Linked DNA regions of Lichenihabitans psoromatis. The protein of the gene in region 1 binds, or shares a complex with, the protein of each later gene. Links are inferred from orthologs where the notes say so. Each region holds a gene or a part of one and is shown on either strand. Other genes may lie near its edges.

Region 1 (3,557 bases):
GCGCGCTGCCTCCACGACTTCCCCGCCCTCGGCCTCTTCCTCTTCGCCGGCTGCAGCCTCCTCAGGCTTTTCGCCCGCCTCGTCGGCCTCTTCGCTCTCGACGACGCTGATCCCCATCTCGCTCAACATGGCGTAGATGTCTTCGATCTGGTCGGAGGTCACTTCCTCGGACGGCAGAACGGCATTTAATTCGTCGTGGGTCACGAAGCCTCGCCGCTTGGCGAGCTTGATCATTCGCTTGACGGCGGCATCCGACAAATCCAGCAGGGGGCTATCGGTCGCAGCTTCTGTCGCCGTTGCGTCGCCCTCGGTCTTGTCGTCGTCCTTTTTCGCCATTCTCAATCGCTCCATTCCCGTCGACCGCACCACGCCTCGGTCCGGTGAAACGACGGTGTCGTTCAAACGCACGACACGCAACTCAACCTAAGACGGCCCTGATCGTGATTAAACGGAAGGCATGAAGTCACCGTTAACCATGGCAATCGCCGCCACCGAAATCCAACATCTGCTAGACGTCTGTCGCTTCCCGACCCGAGGATGCGCCAAAGCCTTCGACGGACGCCTCGGTCCCCTCTAGAGCGGATAGACGCGCCTGAACATCCTGTAACGCGGCGAAATTTTGATCGCTCGCGTCACGGCCAAGCGCGTGCTCTGCCGCCTTAAGGTCCCTATGTAAGGTGCCGGCCTTCCGGTGCAAGGCCAAAGCTTGTCGCAAAACCTGATCGGCATCGACGTCGGCAGTTTCAGGCTTGAGGCACCAATGCGGCAAACGTTCGGCAGCCGCCATGATTTTTTCGCGTAATCCACCATGCCCGTTGGCGATCAGCGCATCTCGGAGCGCGTCGTGGTCGCGCGGATGGTCGCCGAGACATTGCAACAACCCATCCCTGAGACGAGCCACATCGGCATTGGTAAATTCGGTGTGGGCCAGATCCTCGGCATGCCATTCGAGGAGCGCGGGGTGGTTGAGGATCAATGCCGCGATCAGGGTTTCGCGCGGCGGCATCACGGCGCGGGCGAGCGACGTCCCGGGATTGAGGTTGAGCGGAGACGCCACATAGCCTCGCAGGGGCTCCGGCCCACCGCGTGGGCGGCCGGGTCGCCATGGCGCTCTCTTGTCGGCCGGGCCGCGTGTCCCGCCAGCACCACGCCGGCCGGCATCGATGACCTGTCGCAAACGCGCCTGCAGTTCCGACCCGTAATGCCGACGCAACGCCTCGTCCTTGATTTCATGCACGAGGTCGCCGAGCCGCCGCTCCAGCCCGGCGCGCCGCTCGGGCGTATCCAACACGAGATGGTCGGTTTCGCGGAGCCACAGCACATCGACCAGCGGCTTGGCTTGATCCAGCACGGTCTCGATCGCACCGGCGCCACCCGACCGGGCCAGATCGTCGGGATCCTGCCCTTCGGGTAGAAAGGCAAAGCGCAGGCTCCGGCCCGGCGCAATCAAGGGCAGCACCGTATCGACCGCCTTGAAAGCGGCGCGGCGGCCGGCTGCATCGCCATCGAAACAGAGCAATGGTTCGGGCGCCATGCGCCACATAACTTCGCATTGGTCCCCCGTCAGCGCGGTACCGAGGGGCGCGACGACATTGGGGACACCCGCCATCGTCATGGCGATGACATCGATATAGCCCTCGACCGCCACCACGGTGCCTTTGTCGGACGCGGGTTTTCGAGCGCGGTGGTGATTGTACAGAATCCCACCTTTGTGGAAGAGCGGCGTCTCCGGCGAGTTCAGATATTTGGCCGGCACATCTTTGTCGAGCGCCCGGCCGCCGAAGGCGATGACCCGGCCGTTCCGATCCTGGATCGGAAACATCACGCGATCGCGGAAGCGATCATACGGCACCGCGATCCCCTCGCCATGGACCAGCAGCCCGGCCTCGATCATCACGTCTGCACCAACGCCCCGCCCCGCCAGATGATCGCGCAGGGCGAATTTTTCACGCAGCGAAAACCCGAGGCGGAACTCGGCCTGAACGTCGGAACCCAGGCCACGCTCCGTGAGATAGATCCGTGCCCGGCCACCCTCGCGGCCCTGCAGCGCGCTTTGAAAATATTGCGCGGCCCACTCGCAGGCGTCGATCAATCCTGCTCGTTTACCCTCCTGCACCACGTCGTCGGCGCTGCGGCTCGGCAAGGCGAGCCCCGCCTCCCCGGCAAGCCGCTCGACGGCTTCGGGGAAGCTCACGCCCTCGGTCGCCATCACGAAATCGAAGATGTTGCCGTTACGCCCCGAGGAGAAATCAAACCAGGCCATCTTCTGGTCATTGACATAGAAGGATGGCGTCTTCTCGGTGTTGAACGGCGACAACCCACGCCATTCGCGCCCTTGCTTCTTCAGCTTGACGCGGCGGCCGACCACGTCGGACACGGCGAGCCGGTTCCGCAATTCGTCGAGGAACGTGGGTGAAAAACGCATCCGGCCAAAATAGCAGGCCTCCTCGGATTCAGCGAGCGCGCGATGCGATCCCGATGCTGAATCCACGCTCGCCTCCGCGCTCGCCTTCGCGACGGCTGGTCTCGACGGCACAGGAACCGTAAGACCCTGTCGGAGAGCGAGCCATCACCAAACCGCCATCGGCGACGCCCAACGCGAGTGACCCCAAGATGAAGAAGGCGATCGGTCATGTGGCAACGAGCGACGCGGAGTTGTTGGGCGAACCGTTGATCGACGCCGAAGCCGACACCTTCTCGCCCGAACCGATCCAGGCGTCCGGGTCACGGCTTTTGCTCGGTGCCAGCCTGGTCCTCATCGCTCTCAACCTGCGTCCCGTCTTTTCCAGCGTCGCGGCGCTCCTGCCGGAAATTACGCAATCGACCGGATTGCATCCGGGTGCGGCCAGCTTGATGACCACGCTTCCGGTCCTCTGCCTCGGCCTGTTCGCGCCCTTTGCGCCCGGGCTCGCGCGGCGTTTCGGTGCGGAGCGCACCATCATGATGCTGTTGCTCGTGCTCGGGATCGGCACCGCTCTCCGCGGGCTCGGGACGTTTCCGGCTTTGCTGGCCGGTGCGATTTTGGCGGGCGGCAGCATCGCGGTCGTCAACGTGTTGCTGCCGGGCCTCGTCAAACGCGATTTTCCCGACCGTCTCGCCCTGATGACAGGCCTTTTCACCATGGCGCTCAGCGCCGGTGCCGCAGCGGCCGCCGGGTTCACGGTGCCGCTCGAACACTGGCTCGGCAATGATTGGTCGGCGGCGCTCGCCATCTGGGCCGCGCCGGTCGGGCTCGTCTTGCTGCTTTGGGCTCCCCAGGCGTTGGCCGTTCGGCACGTGCCAGCGCGCACGAGCGTGCGAGGCCCCTCTCTCTGGCGCAGCGGCCTAGCCTGGCGCGTGACGCTGTTCATGGGGTTGCAATCGGCCCTCGCTTATTGCGTCTTCGGCTATCTCGCCCCGATCCTGCGCGAACGCGGCTTGAGCGGCACGACAGCTGGGCTCGTCGTGTCGTTCTCGGTCATCGTCCAGTGCATCGCCTGCATGCTTGCGCCCGTCATCGCGGTTCGCCAGCGCGATCAACGCGTCGTCAATGCGGCCTTCTTCGCCGTGGCGCTGCT
Region 2 (3,585 bases), 1.9 Mb from region 1 along the record:
CATAGCCGAGCCCGATCGTGGCGGCCCGCGTGCGGCGCGGCGCGATCCAGCGGCCATTATATCCGACCGGTTCGCCCGCCTCGATCCAGCGTGTTTGCAAAATCTTCGCCGAAAGCGACACGACCGGCTGCATCGGATTGGGTCGCCCTGGTGTCGGGTTGCCGCCATAGAGCGCATACCCTGGCCGAGCGAGGGCATAGATCGGCCGCGACTCGAGAAAGAGGCCGGATGAGTTGGCCAGCGAGGCTGGATAGGATTGCAGAAGGCCCTGGCGGAGCTGGTCGAAGCGCTCGATCTGCTTGGCATTGACCGGATTGTCGGGCTCTTCCGCGCTGACGAAGTGGCTCATCACAACGTCGATCCCCGCAGCAGCCAGTCGGTCCTGATCGAGCCCCAGGGCCTCGTCCGGATCAAACCCGAGGCGGTTCATCCCCGTATCGACATGAAGGGCGCACCGAAGCGGCCGACCCTGCCGCCGTGCGGCCACGAAGGCGTCGAGTTCGGCGGCCGAACCGATCACCGGGCTGAGGCTCGCGCCGTGGAACAAGTCGGTCGCGACGGCGGTGGGATGGAACCCGTTGAGAATGAAGACGCGTGCGGTCGCATCGCCGAAGCCGGCCTGACGCAGGCTTGCCCGCGCCCTGGCGCCTTCCGACACATGCGCCGTGAAGAAGGTGCGGCAGCCGGCGCGAGCGAGGGCCGCGACAGCTCGCTCGATGCCGATCCCGTAGGCATCGGCCTTCACGACGGCGCCGCATTCGGCCGGCGCAGCGCGGCCCGCGAGAATGCGCCAATTGCCGGCGAGCGCATCGAGATCGATCGTCAGAACGGCTTGGCCGTCGGGCGGGACGCTCACATCTGCACCGGAAGATGGTCGTCGCGCACGCGATCGGAAAACCGCGTCACTTCCGCGTCGAATTGCAATACGACCGTTCCGGTCGGCCCGTGGCGTTGTTTACCGATGATGACCTCGGCTATTCCATGGGCCTGCTCCATGTCGGTGAGCCAGGTCGTGAACTCCACCGTATCTTCGCGCGGCTGCTTGTTCTTGAGGTAATATTCCTCGCGATAGACGAACATGACGACGTCGGCGTCCTGCTCGATCGACCCGGATTCGCGCAAGTCGGAGAGTTGCGGCCGCTTGTCGTCGCGCGATTCGACCTGACGCGACAGCTGCGAGAGCGCAACGACCGGCACGGCAAGTTCCTTGGCGAGCGCTTTGAGACCCGTCGTGATCTCGGTCAGTTCCTGCACCCGATTGGCATTGGCGTTTTTCGAGCCCGACAGCAATTGCAGGTAGTCGACCACGAGGACGTCGAGACCCCGCTGCCGTTTCAGGCGACGCGCCCGAGCGGTCAATTGCGCGATCGAGATGCCACCCGTGTGATCGATGTAGAACGGGATGGTCTGGATCTGCCGAGCCGCATCCGTGATGTTGTGGAAGTCCTCGTCTGTAATGTCGCCGCGTCGGATCTTGTAGGATGCGACGCCAGATTGTTCGGCGATGATGCGGGTCGCCAGCTGTTCCGACGACATTTCGAGGCTGAAGAAGCCAATCACGCCGCCATTGGTGGCCGCATGGGTGCCGTCGGGCTTCACCTCGAACTGGTAGGCCTTGGCGATATTGAACGCGATATTGGTCGCGAGCGCCGTCTTGCCCATGCCGGGCCGACCCGCCACGATCACGAGATCCGATTGCTGCAGCCCACCGAGTTGTCGGTCGAGATCGTGCATGCCGGTCGAAATGCCGGAGAGCTTTCCGTCCCGCTCGTAGGCCTTGGCCGCGACGTCGATCGCATGCGTCAGGGCGGTGGAGAAGCTCTGAAAGCCGCCGTCGTAGCGACCGGTTTCGGCGATTTCGTAAAGGCGGCGCTCGGCTTCCTCGATTTGTGCCCGGGGCGATAGGTCGACCGGGGCGTCGTAAGCGACGTTGACGACCTCCTCGCCGATCGTGATGAGGTTCCGCCGCGTCGCGAGATCGTGGATCGTGCGGCCGTAATCCGCCGCATTGATGATGGTGGTGGCTTCAGCCGCAAGCCGCGCAAGATATTGCGGCACCGTGATGCCGCCGAGATCATGCTCACCCAGGAAGGTCTTCAGCGTCACCGGCGTCGCGATCTTACCGGCCCGGATCAGGGCCGCCATAACCTCGAAGATGCGGCGGTGGATCTCCTCGGAAAAATGCACCGCCTGCAGAAAGTCCGAGACGCGATCGAAGGCGTCGTTGTTGACCAAGATCGCGCCCAGCAAGGCCTGTTCCGCCTCAACGTTATGGGGCGGAATGCGGTAGGTGTCGGTGGATGCTGAAGGCCCGGCGCCATAGTCGCCGCGGCGCTGAAATGATTCGACGATCGCCATGGAAATGATTGTGTCCCTTCGGGATCGTTCGCCTCAAGCGTGATTCCACGTCGAAAGAGGATTACCGTTTTCGCGGCGCGATGCACAGCGATGCCGCGCCGATGCGACCTCTCGTCCGCCGCCTGTGGCACGCGGCGTAAACTCATTGGTTGTCCCCACTGTCCACACATGTCCACAAGGAACAATCAGATGGATCGAGCCGAGATCGTCCGCGAGGCTTTTCGAGACCAAGCCCGCCATTGCGGCGCGCTTGGCTCTCCCTTCACGGCGCTTCTGTGCGATGTCCTGGCTGAGAGGCTCCGGTCGGGTTTGCGCCTCGCCGACCGCATTCTCGATTGGGACGGTAACCCTGATTCGCGCCACGACGTGCTGCCGCTGCGTCTCGCGGCGGGGCTCAATGCGCTTGTGCGGGCGGGAGAGATGCCCGCCTTGGCGAGCCTTTACCCGCCCAATCCGCTCCCGACACCCGATCGACTATGGGCAGCGGTTGACGACGCGTTGCAGCGGAAGGGTGATGATCTGTCGGCTTGGTTGAGCCATCCGCCGCAAACCAATGAGGTGGCTCGCTCTTCAATCTTGATGGCGGGCTTGCTGACGATCGCGGCGCGCTGGCCGCAGCCCATGGCGCTGTTCGAGCTTGGTGCGAGCGCCGGCCTGAACCTCAATCTCGATCGTTACGCGCATCGGCTTGGGACGCTCGAGACCGGCGATCCCAGCTCGAGCCTCAAACTTGAGCCGCGTTGGTCGGGCGATCCTCCGCCGGATGCGGACGTCAGGATCGTGGCGCGGCAAGGTTGCGATCTCGCTCCGGTCGATCTCGGCGATCCGGCGGCGCGAGAGCGATTGCTGACCTTCGTCTGGCCGGATCAGCACGAACGGCTCGATCGTATCGGCAAGGCGCTGATGATCGCGACCGGGAGCGTGCCCCGCGTTGATCGCGCGAGTGCAGCCGAGTGGATCGAGACCGTGCTTCCGCTCGGCGCACTGCAATCAGGCGTGACGCGCGTCTTGCTGCATTCGATCGCATTTCAGTATTTCGGCGATGCCGATCGACGCCGCATCGCCGATCATCTCGATCGGGTCGGAGCAGTAGCGACGGCCGATGCTCCGTTGGCGTGGCTTCGATTTGAAACCGCGCCTGAGACAAAAGGGCCGGAGTTGCGTTTAAAGGTATGGCCCGACGCCGCCGAACGTCGTCTCGCAACTGCTGATGCACATGTGCGGTCG

What was found.
Region 2: the proteins of dnaG (region 1) and EY713_RS18305 are in contact, whole or in part, in a crystal structure (PDB 2R6A), measured with the Geobacillus stearothermophilus proteins. The link is inferred for Lichenihabitans psoromatis from one-to-one orthologs. Residues at the interface, in WP_049624496.1 of Geobacillus stearothermophilus: Lys456, Leu457, Leu458, Pro459, Ala460, Asn463, Ala464, Leu467, Leu535, Leu536, Ile537, Ala538, Gln544, Glu545, Asp548, Tyr549, His552; in WP_033016901.1 of Geobacillus stearothermophilus: Ser13, Glu15, Ala16, Gln18, Glu91, Leu92, Asp94, Ala95, Val96, Pro97, Thr98, Ala99, Ala100, Asn101, Tyr104, Tyr105, Ile108.

The regions. Positions count from the first base shown.
Region 1 is NZ_CP036515.1:2,061,006-2,064,562, reverse strand. What follows is about bases 1-2,951. They hold dnaG (DNA primase), read right to left. Parts: upstream 2,492-2,951; coding sequence 509-2,491; downstream 1-508. Other genes in these bases: EY713_RS09570 (CynX/NimT family MFS transporter), read left to right, coding at 2,614-2,951; rpoD (RNA polymerase sigma factor RpoD), read right to left, coding at 1-336. In the rest of the region: more of EY713_RS09570, read left to right, coding at 2,952-3,557. UniProt on the Escherichia coli protein: RNA polymerase that catalyzes the synthesis of short RNA molecules used as primers for DNA polymerase during DNA replication.
Region 2 is NZ_CP036515.1:3,918,483-3,922,067, reverse strand. What follows is about bases 106-3,084. They hold EY713_RS18305 (replicative DNA helicase), read right to left. Parts: upstream 2,359-3,084; coding sequence 853-2,358; downstream 106-852. Other genes in these bases: EY713_RS18300 (DUF2332 domain-containing protein), read left to right, coding at 2,548-3,084; alr (alanine racemase), read right to left, coding at 106-856. In the rest of the region: more of alr, read right to left, coding at 1-105; more of EY713_RS18300, read left to right, coding at 3,085-3,585. UniProt on the Escherichia coli protein: The main replicative DNA helicase, it participates in initiation and elongation during chromosome replication. Travels ahead of the DNA replisome, separating dsDNA into templates for DNA synthesis.